Regions from separate parts of the Mycolicibacterium thermoresistibile genome, predicted to be linked through region 3. Evidence: riboswitches for the same ligand, from Rfam matches in the RefSeq annotation. Region 3 holds a riboswitch; each other region holds the start of a gene.
What was found. Region 3 has a riboswitch for cobalamin ahead of CKW28_RS11980 (FecCD family ABC transporter permease). Riboswitches for the same ligand answer to the same signal wherever they lie in the genome.

Region 1 (7,199 bases), 1.8 Mb from region 3:
CCCCATTCGGCGGCGATCTCGATCCAGAACCTCGGCTGGCCGTGCAACCGCCAACCGGTGTCGGTGCGGTCGAAAGCCTCCAGGAAGTACCGCCCGGCGATCGGCCCGAACTCGTCGTAAACCTGCTGCTCGGAATGGAATTCGACGGGAAGGGCGTGCAGCCACGGCTCCCACGGCCCGGTGGTGCGGCCGCGGAAGTCCGGCGCCATGTCCTCCACCACCACGGCGCTGACCAGGTCCGGCCGGGCAGCGGCCAGACACCAGCTGTGCAGGCCGCCCATCGAATGGCCGATCAAAATCGCCGGCCCGCCGAGTTCCCCGACCGCCGCGGCGAGATCGTCGACGAACCGTTCGGTGCTGATCGGGTGCGGATCGAGGACATCCCGGCCCCGGTGCCACGGCGCGTCATAGGTGTGGACCGGGCCGAATCGGGCCAGCCACGGCACCTGGCGCGACCAGGTGCTGCCCCGCCCCATCAGCCCGTGCACCAGCACCAGCGGCGGGCCGCCGGACGCGCCGCCACACGCGGTCAACAGGGAACCGGTCACGGCAGACATCATGCCGAGGACCCCGCCCCGCGGACCGAACCGCCCTGCCCGGAACCGGTAACCTGATCCGCATGGCCGTGGTGAAGATCAACGCAATCGAAGTCCCGCCCAACGCCGGGCCCGAACTGGAGAAGCGGTTCGCGAACCGGGCGCATGCCGTGGACAAGCAGCCCGGGTTCCTCGGGTTCCAGTTGTTGCGGCCGGTCAAGGGCGAGAACCGGTACTTCGTCGTCACCAAGTGGGAGTCCGAGGAGGCGTTCCAGGCCTGGGCCACCGGACCGGCCATCGAAGCCCACGCCGGTGAACACCGCAACCCGGTGGCGACCGGGGCGTCGCTGCTGGAATTCGAGGTCGTGCTCGACGTTGCCGGAAGCGGCGCCGACGAGTAACGCCCGGCGGTCACGACGGCTCATCGGCCTGCTGGCCGCCGCTGTCCTGACCGCTGCCTCAGCCGGGGCCTGTGCCGACCGCGGCACGCCGCCGGCCGATGCCGCCTACGGCACCCACATCCCCACCGGCACCCCGCAGGGTCTGCGGGCCAAGCAGACCATGGACATGCTGAACTCCGACTGGCCGATCGGCGAGCCCTCGGTCAGCACCCTGGCGGCGCCCGAGCACGTCGCCGAGGTCACCGAGAGCATGGAGACGCTCTGGTGGGACCGGCCGATCACGCTCACCGCGGTCGACATCGGAGCCGGCACCGCCACCCTGCGGGTGCGCAACTCCTACGGCGCCGAACAGGACATCGAACTGCGCGTCGACGACGAGAGCCTCGTCGACCAGTTCGAGGTGACCCTGCGCCCGCCCACGATCGAGAACTGGGCGGACATCGACACCGAGCTGACCGAATCCGGGGCCCGGTACTCCTATCAGGTGTCCAGGGTGCTCCCGGCCCCGGGTGGCCGGCGGTGCGAACCGATCGCCGGCGCCAACACCGACCTGTCGCTGCCGCTCGCCTCCATCTTCAAGTTGTACGTGCTGTTGGCCGTCGCTGAGGCGGTGCGGGCCGGCACCCTGGACTGGGACGACCGGCTGACCGTCACCGAGCGGGCCAAGGCGGTCGGCTCGGCCGCACTGGACCATCTTCCGCCCGGCGCGCAGATCTCGGTGCGCGAGGCCGCCCAGCAGATGATCTCGGCCAGCGACAACATGACCACAGATCTGCTGATCGGCCGGCTGGGCACCGACGCGGTGGAACGCGCGCTGGTCGCCGCGGGCCATCACGATCCGGCCAGCATGACGCCGTTCCCCACCATGCACGAGCTGTTCTCGGTCGGCTGGGGTGAACCCGACCTGCGGGAGCAGTGGCAACACGCCTCCCCACAGGACCGGGCCGAGTTGTTACGGCAGGTCAGCTCCCGGCCCTACCGGCCGGATCCCCAACGCACCCACACCCCGGCGTCGAACTACGGCGCCGAATGGTTCGGCACCGCCAAGGACATCTGCCGGGTACACATCGCCCTGCAGGAGGCCGCCGTGGGACCGGCGGCGCCGGTCCGCGACATCCTGTCGGCCATTCCCGGGGTGTCGGTGGACCGGTCCACGTGGACCTACATCGCCGCCAAGGGCGGCAACCTGCCCGGTGATCTGACGTTCAGTTGGTACGCGGTCGATCACACCGGCCAGCCGTGGGTGGTGAGTTTCCAGCTGAACTGGCCGCAGTACCGCAGCAAGACCGCCGCCGGCTGGCTGCTGTCGATCGTGCATCAGGCGTTCGAACTCATCCCGGTCGGATGACCGCGCCATCCGGGCGGCCGCAGCGTCCGCCCGGTGTACGCTCTCACTGCCGCGGTGACGGGAACCCGGTGGGAATCCGGGGCGGCCCTCGCCACTGTGAGCGGGAAGTCGGTGTTCTCGATGCCACTGCCGGCGCGCACGCGCAGGTGGGAAGGCGAATACCGGCGTTCCGGCGCATCTCGACGCGCCGGTGCACCCGTCAGCCAGGAGACCGGCCGCGGGCACGGACACTATGCCCACGAGGTGCTGGGCAGAAAGGTACGCCTTCACCATGCACATCGCCGAAGGTTTCCTGCCGCCGGTACATGCGGTCGCCTGGACCGTGGCGGCGGCGCCGTTCGTGATCTACGGGGCCCGGCAGGTCGTCATCACGGTCCGGCGCCAGCCGTCGTCCGGGCCGCTGCTGGCGGCGGTCGGCGCGTTCTCGTTCGTGATGTCCGCGATCAAACTGCCGTCGGTGACGGGCTCGAGCTCGCATCCGACCGGAACCGGACTCGGCACGGCGATCTTCCGGCCACCGGTCATGGCCTTCCTCGGGTCGATCGTCCTGCTGTTCCAGGCGCTGCTGCTCGCCCACGGCGGGATCACCACGCTCGGGGCGAATGCGTTCTCGATGGCGATCGCCGGCCCGTGGGCGGGCTTCGCGGTCTACGTCGCGCTGCGCCGGGCCGGCGTGGGTGTGTTGCCGGCGGTGTTCGCGCTGGCCTTCGTCGCCGACCTCGTCACCTACATCGTCACGAGCATCCAGCTCGCGCTGGCGTTCCCGGCCGCCGAGGGCGGCTTCACGGAGAGCCTGGTCGAGTTCCTGGGGGTGTTCGCGCTGACGCAGGTGCCGCTCGCGGTCGTCGAAGGACTCATCACCGTGGTGCTCGTGCGCATCCTCATGCACGTGGCCTCCTCCGAGTTGCTGAGGCTGCGCTTCCTCAAGAGCCACGAAGTCCCCGCCGGGGCCGACGTCGAGCCCGGCTCCGAACGCGAGGAGGTCCAGCGATGAGCACCCGATCCGGTCGACCTGCCACCCGCAGATCCGTCGCACTCCTTGCGGCGCCACTGCTGATCCTGGCCGCCGTGATCGCCGTCGGCTCGATGTGGTACGGCTACGCACAGGACGCCGACGCGGAGTTCTCCGGTGCCGACGGGCAGGCCGAAGAGGTGATCGGCGCGATCGAAGAGGGCTACGAACCGTGGTTCTCGCCGCTGGTCGGCGAGCTTCCGGGTGAAGTCGAGTCCGGGCTTTTCGCACTGCAGGCGGGCATCGGTGGTATCGCACTGGGCGCCGCGGTCGGCTGGTACGCCGGGCGTGCACGCGGGCGCCGCGAAACCGCGCCGGCCGGTCCCGGACCGGTCGGGGAATCCGAAGGGGACCGTGGCGGCCACTGAGTCGCAACCGTGAATCCCCTCGATCTCAGCGCGGCACACAACCGGTGGTCGGGCGTCCCCGCGGCCGAGAAGCTCTGCTTCTACGGCGGGCTGTTGCTCTGCGCGATGCTGCTTCCGCCGCGCACCGGAGCGCCGTTGGTACTGCTGGTGGTCGCGGTCTCCACCCTGGTGTTCGCCCGGGTGCAGGTCCGGCTCTTCCTGCTCGCGATGCTGGGCCCGCTGGTGTTCATCATGCTCGGCGCGTTGCCGATCGCGGTGAGCCTGCGCGGCGGGCCGCACTGGGAGCCGGGCGGGGTCGATCTTGCGCTCGACACCGCTCTGCGGGCACTCGCCGCATCGGCCGCGACGATCAGTCTGGCCATGACCACGCTGATGGCCGACCTGCTCGACCTGGCCCGGCGGGCCGGGACTCCCCCCGCTCTGTGCCACGTGGCCGATCTGACCTACCGTCTGGTCGGCATCCTGTTGCGGTCCGCGCTGCGGGCCAGGGAAGCCGTCGGCCTGCGGTTGGGGCTGCGTCGGCCGCGTGACGCCATCACCGTGATCGGCACCCAGTTCGCACTCATCTTCATCCGCGGCACCGACCGCGCCAGGGCCATGTCGGAGGCGATGTCGCTGCGGGCGGATCCGGGGGCGACCGCCGTTCTCACCTCGGCCCGCCCGGTCCGCGCATCCCGTCTGGTGGGCACGGCGGCGCTGCTCGCCGCGATCGCCGCGGTGGCCACGCTGACCTGGCTGGGCTGGAAGGGGTGGCACGGTGTCTGACGACGATCCCGCCCTGCTCGCCCTGCGCGACGCCGGATTCCGCTATCCCCGCGGACCACGGGTCCTCGACGGCGTGCAACTGTCCATCGGCCCAGGTCAGCGGCTGGCTTTGGTGGGGGCCAACGGTTCCGGCAAGACCACGTTGTTGCGGCTCCTCGTGGGCCTGGCCAAGCCGACATCGGGAACCCTGCTGCTCGACGGCAACGTGGTCACCGGGTCCCGGGCGGACCGCAGACGGCTACGCACCCGGGTGCAGATGGTGCTGCAGGAACCCGACGATCAGATCATCGGCGCCACGGTTCGGGCGGACGTCTCGTTCGGGCCGCTCAATCTCGGCCTCGACCACACGGAAGTGCACGACCGGGTCGACGCGGCCATGGCCGCGCTGGGAATCACCGAACTCGGCGACCGGACTCCGCACCACCTGTCGTTCGGACAACGCAAACGGGTCGCCATCGCCGGCGCGGTGGCCATGCGGCCCAGCGTGCTGCTCCTCGACGAGGCGACGGCCGGTCTCGATCCGCGGGCGGTCGAGGACCTGTTGCGCACGCTCACCGAACTCTCCGACGCGGGTACCGCCGTCGTGCTGGCCACCCACGATGTCGACGTCGCGTGGCGCTGGTCGCAGGAAACCCTCGTGCTGCACGACGGGACCGTGCGCCGGGGCCCGACCCACACCCTGTTGTGCGACGAGGCACTGCTGACCAGGGCGAGGCTCATGCTGCCGTGGGGCGCCGCGGTGTCGCGGCGCCTCAACCGCCTCGTGCTCCACCCGGGCGAGGTGTGAGCTGCCGTAGACGGAATTCGGGCGGTCACCGATACCGGTGACCGCCCGAATCCGGTCGTGTTCAGTCGCCGGGGGTGCTCACTCGGTGGGAGCGCCCGCCGCCCCGGCGGCGGCACCGGCTGCCCCGGCCTTGGCGAGATCCGGTTCGGCCGGTGCGGCCGGCTTGGGCCCACCGGTGAAGGTGAACCGGGCATCCTCGCCGGCACCCTCGCCGTCCCAGTTCTCCACGTCGACCGTGATCAGCTGTCCCGGACGCAGCTCCTCGAACAGGATCTTCTCCGACAGCTGGTCCTCGATCTCCCGCTGGATGGTGCGGCGCAGCGGCCGCGCCCCCAGCACCGGATCGAACCCGCGCTTGGCCAGCAACTGCTTGGCCTTGTCGGTCAGCTGCAGATCCATGTCCTTGGCCTTCAGCTGGTTGCGCACCCGGTCGATCATCAGGTCGACCATCTGGATGATCTGCTCCTGCGTCAGCTGGTGGAAGACGATGATGTCGTCGATGCGGTTGAGGAACTCCGGGCGGAAGTGCTTCTTCAGTTCGTCGTGAACTTTCTGCTTCATCCGCTCGTAGTTGTTCTCGCTACCACCCTGGCTGAAGCCCAGCCCCACGGCCTTCGAGATGTCCGAGGTGCCCAGGTTGGAGGTGAAGATCAACACGGTGTTCTTGAAGTCCACCGTCCGGCCCTGACCGTCGGTCAGCCGGCCGTCCTCCAGGACCTGCAACAGAGTGTTGTAGATCTCCTGGTGGGCCTTCTCGATCTCGTCGAAGAGCACCACGCTGAACGGCTTGCGCCGCACCTTCTCGGTGAGCTGGCCGCCCTCCTCGTAGCCGACGTAGCCCGGAGGGGCACCGAACAGCCGCGAGGCGGTGAACCGGTCGTGGTACTCGCCCATGTCGATCTGGATCAGCGCATCCTCGTCGCCGAACAGGAACTCCGCCAGCGCCTTGGACAGCTCGGTCTTCCCGACCCCGGACGGGCCGGCGAAGATGAACGAGCCCGAGGGCCGCTTCGGATCCTTCAGGCCGGCGCGGGTGCGGCGGATCGCCTTGGACACTGCGCGGACCGCATCCTCCTGCCCGATGATCCGCTTGTGCAGCTCCTCCTCCATGCGCAGCAGCCGAGTGGTCTCCGCCTCGGTCAGCTTGAACACCGGGATGCCGGTCCAGTTGCCCAGCACCTCGGCGATCTGCTCGTCGTCGACCTCGGCGACCACATCGAGGTCACCGGCGCGCCACTGCTTCTCCCGCTCGGCGCGCTGAGCGACCAGCTGCTTCTCCTGATCGCGCAGGGCGGCCGCCTTCTCGAAGTCCTGCGCGTCGATCGCGGACTCCTTCTCGCGGCGCGTCTCGGCGATCTTCTCGTCGAACTCGCGCAGATCGGGCGGCGCGGTCATGCGGCGGATCCGCATCCGGGCGCCGGCCTCGTCGATCAGGTCGATCGCCTTGTCCGGCAGGTACCGGTCGTTGATGTACCGGTCGGCCAGGGTGGCGGCGGCGACCATCGCGCTGTCGGTGATCGAGACGCGGTGGTGCGCCTCGTACCGGTCGCGCAGACCCTTGAGGATCTCGATGGTGTGCTCCACCGTCGGCTCACCGACCTGAACCGGCTGGAACCGGCGCTCCAGGGCGGCGTCCTTCTCGATGTACTTGCGGTACTCGTCGAGCGTGGTCGCGCCGATGGTCTGCAGCTCACCGCGGGCCAGCTTCGGCTTGAGGATGCTCGCGGCGTCGATCGCACCCTCGGCGGCGCCCGCACCGACCAGCGTGTGCAGCTCGTCGATGAACAGGATGATGTCGCCGCGGGTGTTGATCTCCTTGAGCACCTTCTTCAGGCGTTCCTCGAAGTCACCGCGGTACCGGCTGCCGGCCACCAGTGAGCCCAGGTCCAGCGTGTACAGCTGCTTGTCCTTGAGCGTCTCCGGCACCTCGCCGGCGACGATGGCCTGCGCCAGCCCCTCGACCACGGCGGTCTTGCCGACGC
Region 2 (7,199 bases), 2.2 Mb from region 3:
CGCTCATTGACCTCCAACAGATCCGTGCCGAGCCGGATCAGCTCGGGTGACCCGGGGTTACGGCGCATCGCGAGCTCGATCATGGCCCGGCTCACCGCTACCGGGGTCCGCAATTCGTGCGACGCGTCACCCACGAATCGCCGTTGCCCGGCGAAGGCGCGGTCCAACCGGCAGAGCATCTGATCGAACGTGTCGGCCAGGTCCTTGACTTCGTCAGCGGGCCCGGCGAGCTGAATCCGTTCCCGCAGACCCGAACTCAACGCAGGAGCCCGGGATATCCGGCGTGCGGTGGCGGTGACCCGGTGCAGCGGGGACAGGACCCGGCCGGCGACCAGCCAGGCGACGACGGCGGCGAGCGCGGTCACCGCCGCCATCGCGACAGCCCCGTAGAGCAACAACGAGTTGGTGGCGGCTTCCTGTAATTCGGCGCGGTGCCGGTCCATCCAGGCCGCCACCCCGGACACTTCCGGACCGGTCGGCTCCGCCGGCGCCGTGTCCGGCGGACTCCGCCGCATCACGACCGGACCTCGCCGGGAGAGCTGCAGGTCGACCAGCGCATAGGTGATCGCAAGAAGCAGCGCCGCCGCCGCGCACGAGACCGCGGCGCTCATGATCGTGATGCGACCGCGCAGAGACACCCGACCGGACCATCGACCCCTCACGACCAGCCCACCCGGTACCCGGCCGAGACGACGGTGTGCACCACCGTGGGGTCCCCCAGCTTGCGCCGCAACTTGTGGATCGTCAGGCGCACCGCGCTGGTGAACGGATCGGCGTTCTCGTCCCACACCTTCTCCAGCAGATGCTCGGCGGAGACCACCGCACCGTCGGCGCGCATCAGTTCGGCGAGCACGCCGAACTCCTTGTTGGACAGCGGCACGTACCGGCCCGCGCGGAACACCGTGCGACGGGCCGGATCGAGGACGATATCCGCGCAGCGCAGCACCGGCGGCGTAGCCGGGCCGGTCCGGCGGCCGAGGGCCTGCACCCGCGCGGCCAGTTCGGGCAGGGCGAACGGTTTGACCAGGTAGTCATCGGCCCCGAGGCTGAGTCCGTCCACCCGATCGGCGATCTCCCCCGCCGCGGTGAGCATGATCACCCGGACGGTGGCACCGTCGGCCACCAGACGCCGGCACACGTCATCGCCGTGCACGCCGGGCAGGTTGCGATCGAGCACCACGACGTCGTAATCGTTGACGTCGAGACGCTCCAGGGCGTCGTCCCCGTCGTGGCTGACGTCGACGGCATGGCTGTCCGCGCGCAGCCAGTCCGCGACCGCGTCCGCGAGTTCGGGTTCATCCTCGACGACGAGAATCCGCATGCAGCCATGATGCAATCGGACGTGTTTCCCTCGTGTTTGCGCCGGCCGCCGACGGCGCCGGGGTGACCGCACACGAAAAGCGGCAGGAAACGCCGGCGAAACAGCCGTCGTGGTTGGTTATCCCCTGCGGCCGGACCGTCCGGACCGCGCCACGAGAGGAGATACGCCGATGAATGCTGCAGATGCCCCTGGTCACCCGTGGGTGCGCCGCGCCGCCGCCGCGGTCGGTGGGGCCGCGGTCACGGCCGGTGTGATCTGCGCCGGGCTGGCCGCGGCCGGCGCCGCTTCCGCCGAACCCGACCCGGCCCCGTCTCCCGGGCCCGTGCTGCGCACCGAACTGCCCGAGGGGGTCGAGCGGGTGGTGTTGCGGGATGAGGTTCCGCACGAGTTGCCCGGGTTCGACATCGCATCGCTCCCGCCCGACAGTGCGGGGGTGTTCGTGAAGACGGACGGCAGCACCGAGCCGATGCCGGCCGGTCACGCCGAGCGGCTCCCCGACGGTGGGGTCCGCGTCACCCGGTGAGGGTGAGCGCGCGATCCCGGTGACGCTGCCGGTCCCGCACCCGCCGGGGTGCGGGACCGGCATCCGTCGGCCCCGGTCCGTCGCACGCGGGCTCACAACGCGGCCCGCACCTCCTCGGCCGCCTCGACCATGTTGCGCAGCGACGCGACCACCTCCTCGGTCCGCCGGGTCTTCAACCCGCAGTCAGGGTTGACCCAGAGTCGTTCGGGAGGAACGGCTTTGAGCGCCTCCCGCAGTGAGGAGACGATCTCCGCACGGGCCGGCACCCGCGGCGAGTGGATGTCGTACACACCCGGTCCGACGCTGTTGGCGAAACCGGCGGCGTTGAGGTCGTCGAGCACCTCCATGTGCGAGCGGGCCGCCTCGATCGAGGTGACGTCGGCGTCCAGATCGGCGATGGCGCCGATGATCTCGCCGAACTCCGAATAGCACAGATGGGTGTGGATCTGGGTGGTGTCACCGACCCCGGTGGTGGCCAGCCGGAACGCCGACACCGCCCACGCCAGGTAGAGGTGGCGGTCCTTGGCGCGCAGCGGCAGCAGCTCCCGCAGCGCCGGCTCGTCGACCTGGATGACCGCGATCCCGGCGGCCTGCAGATCCACCGTCTCATCGCGGATGGCCAGCGCGATCTGGTTGGCGGTGTCGGCCGGCGGCTGATCGTCCCGCACGAACGACCACGCCAGAATCGTCACCGGACCGGTGAGCATGCCCTTGACCGGCTTGTCGGTCAGCGACTGCGCGTAGGTGATCCAGTCGACGGTCATCGGCCGCGGTCGGGCCACATCGCCGTAGAGGATCGGCGGCCGCACGCACCGGGTGCCGTACGACTGCACCCAGCCGTTCCGGGTGGCGGCGAAACCGTCGAGCTGTTCGGCGAAGTACTGCACCATGTCGTTGCGTTCCGGCTCACCGTGCACCAGCACGTCGAGGCCGAGCTCCTCCTGCAGCCGGATGACCGCGGCGATCTCATCCCGCATCCGCCGCGTGTACTCCGCCTCGTCGATCGCACCGGACCGCAGCGCCGCCCGGGTCCTGCGGATCTCCACGGTCTGCGGGAACGAGCCGATCGTCGTGGTGGGCAACAACGGCAGCCGCAGCCGCTCCTGCTGAGCGGCCCGCCGCGCCGCCGCGGGCGCCCGCCGGAGCCCTCTGGCGGCGATGCCCGCCAGCCGTGCTCGGACCTGCTCGTTGCGCAGCCGGGGATCGGTCTTGCGGGATGCCAACGCCGCCCTGGCCGCGTCGATGGCGTCGGCGACGGCATCGCGGCCGTCGCGCAGCGCGGTGGCCAGGGTGACCACTTCGGACACCTTCTCCGCACCGAACGCCAGCCAACCGCGCAGCGAATCGTCCAGATCCGTCTCGGCGTCCAGCGAGTACGGGACATGCAGTGTGGAACACGAGGTGGACACGGCCACCGCGGCGGTGCTGCCCAGCAGGGTCGCCAGGGTGCCCAGCGCCGCCTCCAGGTCGGTGCGCCACACGTTGCGGCCGTCGACCACCCCCGCGACCACGAGCTTTCCGGCGAGTTCGGGAACCTGGGCGACCGGCTGACCGGCGCCGGCGACCAGGTCGATGCCGATCGCCTCAACCGGGGTGCGGGCCAGCGCGGACAGCACGCCGCCCAGCTCACCGAAGTACGTCGCCACGAGAATCCCGGGCCGGGTGGGGGTTTGGGCCAGGGTGATGTAGGCCCGGTGGGCCAGCTCCGCCGCATCGGCCAGACTGTCGGTGACCAGGATCGGTTCGTCCAGTTGCACCCAGGCGGCCCCGGCGTCGGCCAGCAGGCCCAGCAGCCGGGCATACAGCGGCAGCACCTCGTCGAGCCGTTCGATCGGTTCCGGGCCGCCGTCGACGGCCTTGCTCAACGCCAGGAACGTCAGCGGTCCGAGGATCACCGGACGTGCCGGAACACCCTGCTGCAGCGCCTCTTCCAGTTCGGCGAGGACCTTGTCCGGATGCAGCGAGAAGGTGGTGTCCGGTCCGATCTCGGGGACGAGGTAGTGGTAGTTGGTGTCGAACCACTTGGTCATCTCCAGCGGCGCGACGGTGTCGGTGCCCCGGGCGGCGGCGAAGTAGCGGTCCAGGTCATCGGCCAGTTCGGCGTTCCCGGTGACCCGCGGTGGCAGAGCCCCCAACATCACCGCGGTGTCGAGCACGTGGTCGTAGTAGGAGAACGTGTTGACCGGAACCGAGTCCAGCCCGGCCTCCACCAGCCGGGCGTTGCCGGTGCGGCGCAGGTCGGCGGCCACCTCGTGCAGCGTCGACCGGTCGATCCTGCCGGACCAGTATCCCTCGACCGCTCGTTTGAGTTCGCGGTTGGGGCCGATGCGTGGCGTGCCCAGTACGGTGGCCCGGAACGGTTGCGGTGTGGGTCGGGATGTCGGTTGCGATGTCGCTTGGGATGTCACTCGGCGTCCTTCGGTGCGGGGGATGCTCATCGCCTTTGGGCGCCCACCGACCGACAGCCGGTAGCCATCAGCCCAGTCCACGAGGCGATGCGCGCCGGACGCGGCGCGCCCGGCACAGCCGGCAGGTCTTCGGACTCGCAGGCATTCGTCTTCGGTTCCTACTGGCCGTCGCTTCCCAGCCCTTGCGGGCCAGTGCCGATGACGGCGGTCGTTCCTGCACACCGCTGCGGGACAGTCCCGGACTCTCACCGGGTTCCCTCTCATGACGGTCCGTGGAGGGATCCGCCACTCGATGCCGATGCGCCGCGGCGCGTCGGCAAACCAGCTGCACCGCTCAGGGTACCCTGCCCGGCGATTCCGCCGGGCAGGGCCGCCAGACCGGCTGCGTCGGAGCGGTATTCAGCCCGGCCTTCAGGTGCGTCGGCGCTTGTACCACGCGACTGCCGCGTCGACCGCCACGAACGCCAGCAGACTCAACCCGAACAGCGGAAGGAACCAGCCCACCAGCGCGGCGGTCAGCACCAGAACCGTCGCCGGCAGCGGGCCCAGTGCGCGCAGGGCTCCCCGCAGCGGCGGCCGCCCGACCGCCCAGGCCGTTCCGCGGACCGGCCGGCGCTGCCACCACATCCGGTAACCGCGCACGATCAGGTAGATCAGCCCGACCGCGGTGAGGATCAGCACCACCTGGTTGACGACGCCGAACAGGATTCCCATGTGGGCGTCGATGGTCCACCGGGTCAGCTTGGCCAGCAGCGGCCAGTCGGCGAAGTCCACCCGGTCGGTGATCTCCCCGGAAACCGGATCGACCGCCACCGCGTCATTGCGGGTCGGCCAGTCCCGCTTGCGCTCCGCGGCCCGCCAGGCCTCACCCGGTTCGGCGGGCGGGTACAGCCACATCGGGCCGGCCAACCCGGCCTGCTGAGCCGATCGCAGCACCGTGTCCACCCCGGCGAGCAGCTCGTCACCGGAACCGGTCCCGCTGTGGTGACCGGCATGGCCGTGCTGCCCGGTTGCCGGGGTGCTCAGCGACGTGTCGACCGCGGGGGCCTTCGAGTTGAGCTGCTGCTGCAGCCGATCCACCGACGCGCCGCCGTACCGGGACCAGGTGATCCCGGTGGCCGACAACCCGAGCAGCGCCACCAGCAGCCACACCCCGACCGCGGCGTGCCGGGACACCGCCCGGTTGCGGCTGTTCGGACTGCCGTCGGGGCCGGCCCGGTCGGGGAGGGCCAGCCGCCGCAGACCCCCGGACCGGCGGCGGTGCCGCACCCACAGAACCAGGCCGGCGAGCGCGATCACCCACAGCCAGCTGGCGGCCAACTCGCTGTAGTGCCGGCCGACGGCGCCCAGGTGCAGGTTGCGGTGCAGCTCGTCGAACCAGGCCCGCACCGGCATCCACTGGCCGTAGGTGGTCAACGTCCCGCGCACCTCGCCGGTGTAGGGGTCGACGAACACGGTGCGGGCGTAATCCGCCGGCACCCCTGACGTTTCCGGGTCGACGGCGAAGGTCACCTGGGTGGTCTCCTCGGCGGTCACCGGTGGACGGACCGACGACACCGCGCCCGTGGGGTGGGCGGCCCGGGCGGCGGCGATCTGCTCGGCCAGCGGCAGCCGCTGCTCGCCGACCCGGTCGACGGTCAGTTCATGGCGGTGCACCGCGGCGTCGATCTGCGGGATCAGCGCATACAACAGCCCGGTCACCGCGGCGATCAGGATGAACGGGCCGACGAACACGCCGGCGTAGAAGTGCAGCCGGCGCAGCAGCGCCAACACCGGGTGACGGTGCGCCCGGGTAGCGGGGTGGACGCGGCTGCCGGAGTCCACCCGGTCTTCTCCAGTGGTGGTCATGGGATTTGTGCTTTCGGAACGAACGGGCCGACGCAGCAGCCGGGCCGGGTCGGCGGGGACGGGAGACGTCGGCGGTCGACGGCGACGTCACAAAGTGAGACGCCCGGCCACGAACCGGGGCGTCAGGAGATGTTCAGGAGAGCTCTTCGGCGTCAGGCGCCGGCGTACCCCCGGTGCGGGGGAGCCCGCATCCCCAGTCCCGAGCACCACAGGACAGACTGCGCGGCGACATGTCTGGCCGCCCGCAGCGGTGAGCGATCAGGGGTCCGCCCGGCAGGGCGCAGCACCAGCCGCAGCCAGCACAGCACCGAGCGGGCCACCAGGTAGAGATATTCGCCCAGCCCGATGAGCAGGCCGAGCGCCACCGCGGCCGCGGCGTGCGCGGCCACCATCAGCGCGGTCAGACCATGTCCGTGGCCGCCCGCGGTGAGCGTCAACGCGAAGTGGCCGATGAACTGCCCGGCGCCGAGCGCCGCGACCAGCACCGCCGCCCGCGCGGCGCGGTGGCCGGTGGTCAGGGTCGCGGTCAACGCGCCGACCGTGGCGCAGCCGACTAGCAGCAGGGTCAGCGCGCCACTGCCCGGCAGGGAGCCGCCCGCGGCGCCGTGGGCGGCGCCGGTGAGCAACGCAGAGCAGGCGCCGACCAACCCGCCGCGCAGATACCGCGCCCGTGCCGCCGGTGTGCTCACGGCTCATGACGCTACAAGCCCGGGCCGACCGCCACCGGCACGGGTCGGCCGACGCCGGCGCTCCGCGACGATTGCCGGCTCCACCGGAGAATCGGGCGAATTTCACCCGATCAGAGATAACAATTCGATCACACCGAATATCACGATCATTTAAGAGTGCGTCGAGGAATGTAAGAATCCGCCCGATTCGAGCGCAAATCGTCGTGCTCCGCCGGGTATGTCGCGGCAAATTGAGATGAACGTCACGCCGCTCCTCCGTAACGCTTTCACCTGCGTGTTCACCGAGCGCGAAAGCCGCCGGGAGCGGGTTTTCGGCGCGGTTACCGTGGAAAACCGGGACGGGGACAAAACATCAATTCCGTGCCAAGAAGGAAAGTGATCATGAATTTCAGCAGTACCTCTACACGCCG
Region 3 (7,199 bases):
CCGATCAGCACCGGCCCGCCCCGTAGACCGAACCGGCCCGCGACACCGACATAGCTGCCGGGAGGGATCGGTTCGGTGAGGCAGTACAGCGTCGGCGCCGCCCCGGCCTCGATGTCGTTGCCCAGAACTCCGGCGGCCGAGGTGACGATCCGGTGCGCGGCCGCCAGCACCGGTGACCGGGACACGTTGGACAGATTCGACGACACCCAGCCCGGATGGGTCAGATAGCTCGTCACCGGTGAGCCGGCCGCCCGAAGTCGACGGTCCAATTCCAGCCCCCACAACATGACCGCGAGTTTGGAATGGGTGTACGCGCCCATCGGCGACCACCGGGTGCTGCGGAAGTGCATGTCGTGCAGATGAAGCCGGGCCGCGCGGTGCGCATCGGAGGCGACCGTGATGATCTTCGATCCGATCCGGTCGAACAGCAGATTGGTGAGGGCGAACGGCCCCAGCAGATTGGTCGCCAACGTGATCTCGAAACCGTCGACGCTGTCGCGGCGTCGCTGGGCGATCATGCCCGCGTTGTTGATCAACACGTCGACCGGTCCGGCGAGCCGGTCCGGGAACGAGCGCACCGAGGACAGATCGGCCAGATCCAGTTCGATCACCTCGGTGGAGCCGCCGATCTCGGCGCACCGTCGCGCTCCGAGGTCGGTGTTGCGCACCGCCATGATCACGTGTGCGCCGGCGCGGGCCAGCAGCCGAGCGGTGCCCAGGCCCACACCGTTGGTGGCGCCGGTGACGATGATGCGCCGGCCGGTCAGATCGCCGAGCCGGTCGGCGGTCCAGGTCGATGCCATGTGCGGATCTCTTTCTCGGTCGGTCACGTACGGCGCAGCGTCTGCACCGCGGCGGGGGTGTCTAGATCGGTGAACGCCGCGGCGAAACGCTGCACCAGGGCGCGGCTGCGTTCGGTCGGGTGTGCATCGCTGAGCAGCGTGATCAGCCACACCGGCAGCCCGTGGGCGGCCGAGGCGCGGTATCGCAGCCACGCTTCCTCCGCGGTGGGCCGTCGGATCTCGGGGAGCTGCAACGCATTCCGGTAGTGGGCGAGGAGGGCGGCCTCGTGAGCGCGCCGGTCGGCCTCGGTCAACGCGCTCTGCAGGAAATAGCCCACGTCGTGGGACCAGTGCCCGCTGCGGACCACCTGCCAGTCCAGGAACCCGACCGTGTCGTCGGGCAGCAGGTAGGTGTTGCCGATGTGCGGGTCACCGTGCAGGAAGGTCTGCGGACCGGTGCCCAGGCCGCCGATGTAGGCGGTCCACACGTCGACCAGACCGTCGGCGTCGAGGTGAGTCACCGCGTCGGACAGCACGTCACGGGCGGCGGTGATGCCGTGCGGCAGCGCCGCGGTCATCGGCGCGGTCCAGCCGCGGGTCGGCCTGAAGGGCTGCACCCAGGCGAGTTCGGGTTCGTCGCCGACCCGGTTCCAGTGCCGGCTGTGCAGCCGGGCCAGCCCCTGCAACCCGTCGGCCACCTGATCGGCCGTCAGGGGGCGGGTGGGGTCGCGCGGATCGGCGGAGCGCTCGAGCAGATCCTCGAAGACGATGACGTAGTCGAGCGCGGACTCATCGATCGCGACGGCGTAGGCGCGCGGATGTTCCAGCGGCAGTTCGGTGCGCCCGTCGAGCAGCGCTCGGTAGAGCCAGGATTCGTTGAACAGGTTGCCGTTCTCGTAGTGGATCTCGCGTCGTCCGGGCACGCCGGACTCGGCCTTGACGAACACCCGGCGGGGACCGGTGCCGGACGCATAAGCCAGTTCGAAGCGGGCCCGGCGATTGGTCCCGTCGTCACGCAGGAGGAGGGTGACCCGTTCGACGGTCGCCCCGGGGTGCCGGGTCGAGATCGCGGCCGTCATCCATTCGGGGGTGACGTCCTCCCACCGCGGGGGAATCGTCAATGCCGGGTGCACCATGCGGACACGTTAGCGAGCGACGCCCGCGGGGCGGCGATCCCCATGCAAACACGCCATGGAAGGCCGTGGAAGCGCGTCGACGATCTCGCCGCGTCGCGGAAGAGGATTTCGCCGCGTCGCGGGAGGGCCGGGCGTACGGTGTGCTCATCAACGTGGTGGCTTACCCAAACTGAATCCGCCTGTCCGTCACGTCCTGGGGAGCGCCTTGTCACCGTCGGCCCAGTCACCCTCAATCGAGTCACCCTCAATCAGCCACAGGCTCCTGCAGATCGCGCTCGTCGTGTTCGGGGCGGTGATGCTGCTGTATCCGTTGGCGGTGGTGTGGCCGTCGGGTTGGTCATGGCATTCCGGCGCTCCGTACCAGTCCGACTACTTCATGATGATCGTCGGCCTGTATGCGACGCTGGGCCTGTTCCTGTGGAACGCCGCCCGCCGGCCCGGGGCACACCTCAGCCTGATCTGGTTCACCGTCGTCTCCAGCGCCGTCCACGCCGCGATCATGGCGGTCCAGTCGCTCGGCGGCGGACACGACATCGGGCATCTGTGGGGCGACGTCGCGGCACTTCTCCTGGTCGCCGTCGTGTTGTCGGCCCTCGTCATCGCGGCCGGGATCAAGCAATCCGCGGACGAAGGCCACGTGGTGGCGGTGGTCGATTCGGGCCGGTGACGGCACGGGACCGGAGACGCTTGATAGTCTCGGCCCTCGAGGACGGTCGCATCCGTACAACGCGGATGCCAGGGAACCCGGTGCGAATCCGGGACTGGCGCGCAGCGGTATGGGGGACGGACCCGACATCGGCCACTGGAGCAATCCGGGAAGGCGTCGCGTCCGGGCGATCCCGAGTCCGAAGACCTGCCGTCCTCGCTGGTGTCCACCGGTATCTCGCGATCAGATACCCCGGCATACAGAGGCGATATCCGTGATGACGCTCGGCCCTCCGCACAGCGTGTCCGTGCCGTGTCCACGACGACCTGCCAGGCGGCACTCATCCAGGCGATCCGGCCGTTCGAAGCGCCGCCCGGAGCACCGGGTGCGGACACTGTGTCCCTGACCCTGCCCGAGCGAACGGGTGATCGAACCGGCGCAGCGTCGGTTCCCACTGCTCGGCGGATGTCGCCCGGAGTCCTGACCGGGGTGCTCGCGGTGCTCACCGTGGTGAGCATCATCGTGTCGATCGCTTTCGGGGCCGAGCACATTCCGCTGGGCGAGGTGTGGCGCACCGTGCTCGGACGGCTCACCGGCGCCGAGGTCGATGCGGGGTATGCCGTCATCATCTGGGAGTTGCGGTTACCGCGTTCGATCCTGGCGGCCGTCGTGGGCGCCGGTCTGGCCCTGGCCGGCGCGCTGATGCAGGCCCTCGTCCGGAACCCGCTCGCCGAGCCGTACCTGCTCGGGGTGTCCGCCGGTGCGGCGGTGGGCGCCACGGCCGTCATGACGCTGGGCGTGCTGTCCGGGTTCGGCGTGTGGGCGCTGTCGGGTGGGGCGCTGTTCGGCGCGATGGCGGCGACCCTCACCGTCTACACGGTGGCCCGCGCCCAGGGCGGACTCACCGCGCTGCGGTTGATCCTGTCCGGTGTGGTGCTGTCCTCGGCCTACATGGCGGTGTCCTCGCTGCTGGTGTTCACCGCCGGGGATCCGCATGCGGCCGAGAGCGTGATGTTCTGGCTGCTCGGCAGCGTCGCCGGGGCGACCTGGGCCAAAGTTCCGCTCGCCGCGGCCGTGGTGGCGATCGGTCTGGTCGGGGCGTTGCTGATCCATTCGTGGCTGGACGCGTACGCGGCCGGGTCCGACACCGCGGCATCGCTCGGGGTCCCGGTGCGGGCCCTGCGCAACGGGCTGTTCGCGATGCAGGGCGTGCTCGTCGGTGTGTTGGTGGCCGTGGCCGGCGGCATCGGTTTCATCGGGCTGATCGTGCCGCACGCAGCCAGGCTGATCGTCGGCGCGACGCACCGCGCCATGCTTCCGGTGACGGTGTGCGCGGGAGCGCTGTTTCTGGTGTGGGTGGATGTGGTCTCCCGGGAACTGGCCGCACCGCGGGAGATGCCGCTGGGCATCGTCACCGGTCTCATCGGCGCTCCGGTGTTCCTGTTCCTCATGGGGCGGCGCCGCTACGAGTTCGGAGGCGCCACATGATCGCCACGCTGACCAGCGCACCGCTCAGCGCACACGGTGTGGATTGTCGCCGGGGCGCCAGAACCATTGTGTCCGAAGTCGATCTGATGGTTCCCGCCGGCACCCGACTGGCCGTTGTGGGTCCGAACGGGGCCGGGAAGTCCACGCTGTTGCGGGTGCTGTCGGGTCTGGACACACCGGCTTCGGGCACCGTCCGGGTCGGTGATGAGGATCTGCACCGGATGTCGGCGCGGCGGCGGGCCAGAACCATCGCGGTGGTGGGGCAGGAGGAACAGCCGTCCGGCGAGCTGACCGTCGGGGAGGCGGTCGGCCTGGGGCGCATTCCCTACCGCACGCCGTGGTCGGGATCCGATCTGGCCGAACGCACCGTCGTGCGGGCGGCCCTGACCGTCGTCGGTCTGGGCAGTTGGGCCGACCGGCCCTGTTCGCGGCTGTCCGGTGGGGAACGCCACCGGGTGGTGCTGGCCAGGGCGTTGGCGCAGCAGACGCCGGTGCTGGTGCTGGATGAACCCACCAACCATCTCGATGCCGCATGGCAGCTGCGGCTGTTGCAGATCCTTCACGAGCTCGGCTGCACCGTGGTCGCCGCGATGCACGACCTCGACCTGGTGCTGCGGTATTTCGATGCGGTCGCGGTCGTCGCCGACGGCCGGGTGCTCGCTCACGGACCGCCGGCCGAGGTGTTGGAGCCCGAGTTGCTCCGACAGGTGTTCGACGTCGTCGGCGACGTCGTCCGCCACCCCACGACGGGGCGTGCGCATCTGCTGTTCTCCCACGCCGATTCGGTGTCGCGATCCGCGACGAAAATCTGACAGAGGAAGATGACTGTGGCACAGACTTCTCGGTTGTTGGCGGTGTTCGGGATCGCCGCGAGCCTGATGGCGGGATGCGGTTCGGATTCGGGGGCGGTTACCACCGATACCGTCACCGTCGACAACTGCGGAGAGCAGGTCACCTTCCCGCATCCGGTGGAGCGGCTGTTCGTCAACGACGGCGGCATGATCGCCATCACGCTGGCCGCCGGCGCCCGGGATTCGATGGTCGCCGTCAGCTCGATGGCCCGGGACGTCGACGTGCTGCGCCTCGAATACGGTTCGCAGGTCGACGATCTCAACGAGGTCGCACCGTCGCGTCCGACGCTGGAGAACATCGTCGGCGCCCAACCGCAGGTGCTGTTCGCCGGGTACAACTACGGGATGGGGGAGGAACGCGGCATCACCCCGGAGATTCTGGACCGGTACGGGATCGCGGTGTATCAGCTGTCCGAGGCGTGCCGGCAGATGCCGGGCCAGGCGGCTCGCGGCACCATGGATCCCTGGGTCGCGCTGGACACCGATCTACGCAACATCGGCATCATCACCGGCAACGCCGAACAGGGCGCCCGGGCCGCCGACGACATCGCCGAGCGACTCGAAAAGCTGCGCGCCGCACCGCAGCCCGAACGCAAGCCGACGGTCTTCCTGTTCGACAGCGGCACCGACACCATCTTCTCGTCCGGGATGTTCGGTGGGCCGCAGGGCATCATCGACGCCGCCGGCGCGCGCAATGCCACCGAGGACGTCCGCGACACCTGGACCACGGTGAGTTGGGAGCGCATCGCCACCGCGGACCCGGATCTCATCGTGTTCGTCGACTATCCGGGCCAGACCGTCGAGGAGAAGATCGCGGCGCTGCGCGCCAATCCGGCCAGCCGCAACCTCCGGGCGGTCCGGGAGAACCGGTTCATCAACCTGCCGTACGCGATGTGGGTGTCCAGCCCGCTGAACATCGACGCCGCCGAGATCCTGCGGTCGGTGCTGGAGAAGCACGGCCTGGCACCGGAATCCGGGATCACGCCGAGCCTCGACGTGACGCAGCTGGGGCTGGCGGGTAACGACTGGCTGGAGTAGCGCGGCTGAGAGCGGGGCGGAGGGTCGGAGGTGCGACGATCTCCACCCCGCTCACCAACGGTCGCCAGTCAGTCGTCCGGATCCCGCTTCGTGAGCGAATCATTGCCGGCTGCAGATGATTCCGGCGAGGATCGGCTGCTGTCGTGACCTCTGGAAACCGGGGTCGAGGGGCGCGATGTCCGGATCTGCGCGCGGACCGGCCGGGGACCGGATTCAGCCGTGGCGCTGCCGCCGGATCCGGGGTGCGGAGTGTGGTGGTCACCGCCCTGATCGTGGTCGTGACCAGGGAGGTCGGGCTCTTCGGTGTCCAAGTCGTCGGAGCCGCCGGGCGTGTCATGGTCCGAACCCGCGCCGTCGCCATGGTGGTCGTGATCGTCATGGTCACCGTGATCACCGTGATCACCATGGTCGTGATCGCCGCCGTGCCCTCCGCGGTCCCCGTGATCGGAGTGGTCGCCATGGTCGGTGTGGTCGTCATGGTCGCTGCCACCGCCGTGTCCTCCGTGGCTGCCGTGTCCTCCGTGACTGCCGTGTCCGCCGTGGCCGCCGTGCCCCCCGTGGCCGTCGTGTTCAGCGTGGGTGCCGTGCCCGCCGTGGCCCCCGTGCCCCTCATGGCCGCCGTGTTCAGCGTGGGCGCCGTGCCCGCCATGGCCGTGACCGCCGTGCCCCGCAGCCATCATCGCGTGGTCCCCGTGGGCATGAGCACCGTGTGAGCCGCCGTGACCATCGTGGCCCCCGGCGGAATGCTCGTGGTGGGAACCATGCCGGTGGTGACCGTCGCCGCCGTGGTGGTGGTGTGACAGGTGGTCGGCGTGATGCCTGTGGCCGTGGGTTTCATGGCCCCCGTGGACGTGGCCGGCGTGCCCCGACCCGTGGCGGTGGGAGTCGTCCCGCCCGGCGGCGGTTGGGTGGTCGGCGGTGTGCGTTGCGGTCACACCGTCGTCTGGCGGGTCATAGAACGTCCACGTTCCCAGCGCCGTCGTCGAGGCGATGGTGAGTCCGAGCACTGACCCGGCGATCTTCTTGGAAACGAACATCGACCTTCCTCGTGGCGTCGCCGGCTGGAGGCGACGCGAAACTCGTCGGTGGCATGGCGGTGCCACACCGATGGACTGTGGTCAGATCCCCCGCCCCGGGAAACCACGGGGAACAGGGTGAGAAACCTCCGGGTGTCGCACCGCTCGCAGTCGCGGTTCGACACACCGAATTTCAGGGGGAGCGCGCTACGCGCAGGCGAAGGCCGGGGGTGCGCGCATCC

Region 1: linked by a shared signal. The riboswitch ahead of CKW28_RS20540 (energy-coupling factor ABC transporter permease) and the one ahead of CKW28_RS11980 (FecCD family ABC transporter permease) in region 3 are both predicted to bind cobalamin.
Region 2: linked by a shared signal. The riboswitch ahead of metE (5-methyltetrahydropteroyltriglutamate--homocysteine S-methyltransferase) and the one ahead of CKW28_RS11980 (FecCD family ABC transporter permease) in region 3 are both predicted to bind cobalamin.

Annotation. Positions count from the first base shown of each region.
Region 1 is NZ_LT906483.1:4,339,532-4,346,730, forward strand. It holds gene CKW28_RS20525 (alpha/beta fold hydrolase) at 1-560, opposite strand, end outside; gene mhuD (mycobilin-forming heme oxygenase MhuD) at 620-937, shown strand; gene CKW28_RS20535 (serine hydrolase) at 912-2,285, shown strand; cobalamin riboswitch at 2,321-2,519, shown strand; gene CKW28_RS20540 (energy-coupling factor ABC transporter permease) at 2,557-3,279, shown strand; gene CKW28_RS20545 (cobalt ECF transporter S component CbiN) at 3,276-3,665, shown strand; gene CKW28_RS20550 (energy-coupling factor transporter transmembrane component T family protein) at 3,675-4,430, shown strand; gene CKW28_RS20555 (energy-coupling factor ABC transporter ATP-binding protein) at 4,423-5,217, shown strand; gene clpC1 (ATP-dependent protease ATP-binding subunit ClpC) at 5,296-7,199, opposite strand, start outside.
Region 2 is NZ_LT906483.1:4,744,483-4,751,681, reverse strand. It holds gene CKW28_RS22615 (sensor histidine kinase) at 1-611, opposite strand, end outside; gene CKW28_RS22610 (response regulator transcription factor) at 659-1,321, opposite strand; gene CKW28_RS22605 (hypothetical protein) at 1,491-1,844, shown strand; gene metE (5-methyltetrahydropteroyltriglutamate--homocysteine S-methyltransferase) at 1,937-4,282, opposite strand; cobalamin riboswitch at 4,374-4,541, opposite strand; gene CKW28_RS22595 (PepSY-associated TM helix domain-containing protein) at 4,664-6,100, opposite strand; gene CKW28_RS22590 (hypothetical protein) at 6,253-6,789, opposite strand; gene CKW28_RS22585 (heme-binding protein) at 7,171-7,199, shown strand, end outside.
Region 3 is NZ_LT906483.1:2,560,688-2,567,886, reverse strand. It holds gene CKW28_RS11995 (SDR family NAD(P)-dependent oxidoreductase) at 1-803, opposite strand, end outside; gene CKW28_RS11990 (phosphotransferase family protein) at 827-1,918, opposite strand; gene CKW28_RS11985 (DUF6632 domain-containing protein) at 2,151-2,585, shown strand; cobalamin riboswitch at 2,612-2,793, shown strand; gene CKW28_RS11980 (FecCD family ABC transporter permease) at 3,030-4,052, shown strand; gene CKW28_RS11975 (ABC transporter ATP-binding protein) at 4,049-4,864, shown strand; gene CKW28_RS11970 (ABC transporter substrate-binding protein) at 4,874-5,941, shown strand; gene CKW28_RS23580 (hypothetical protein) at 6,193-6,654, shown strand; gene CKW28_RS11960 (hypothetical protein) at 7,165-7,199, opposite strand, start outside.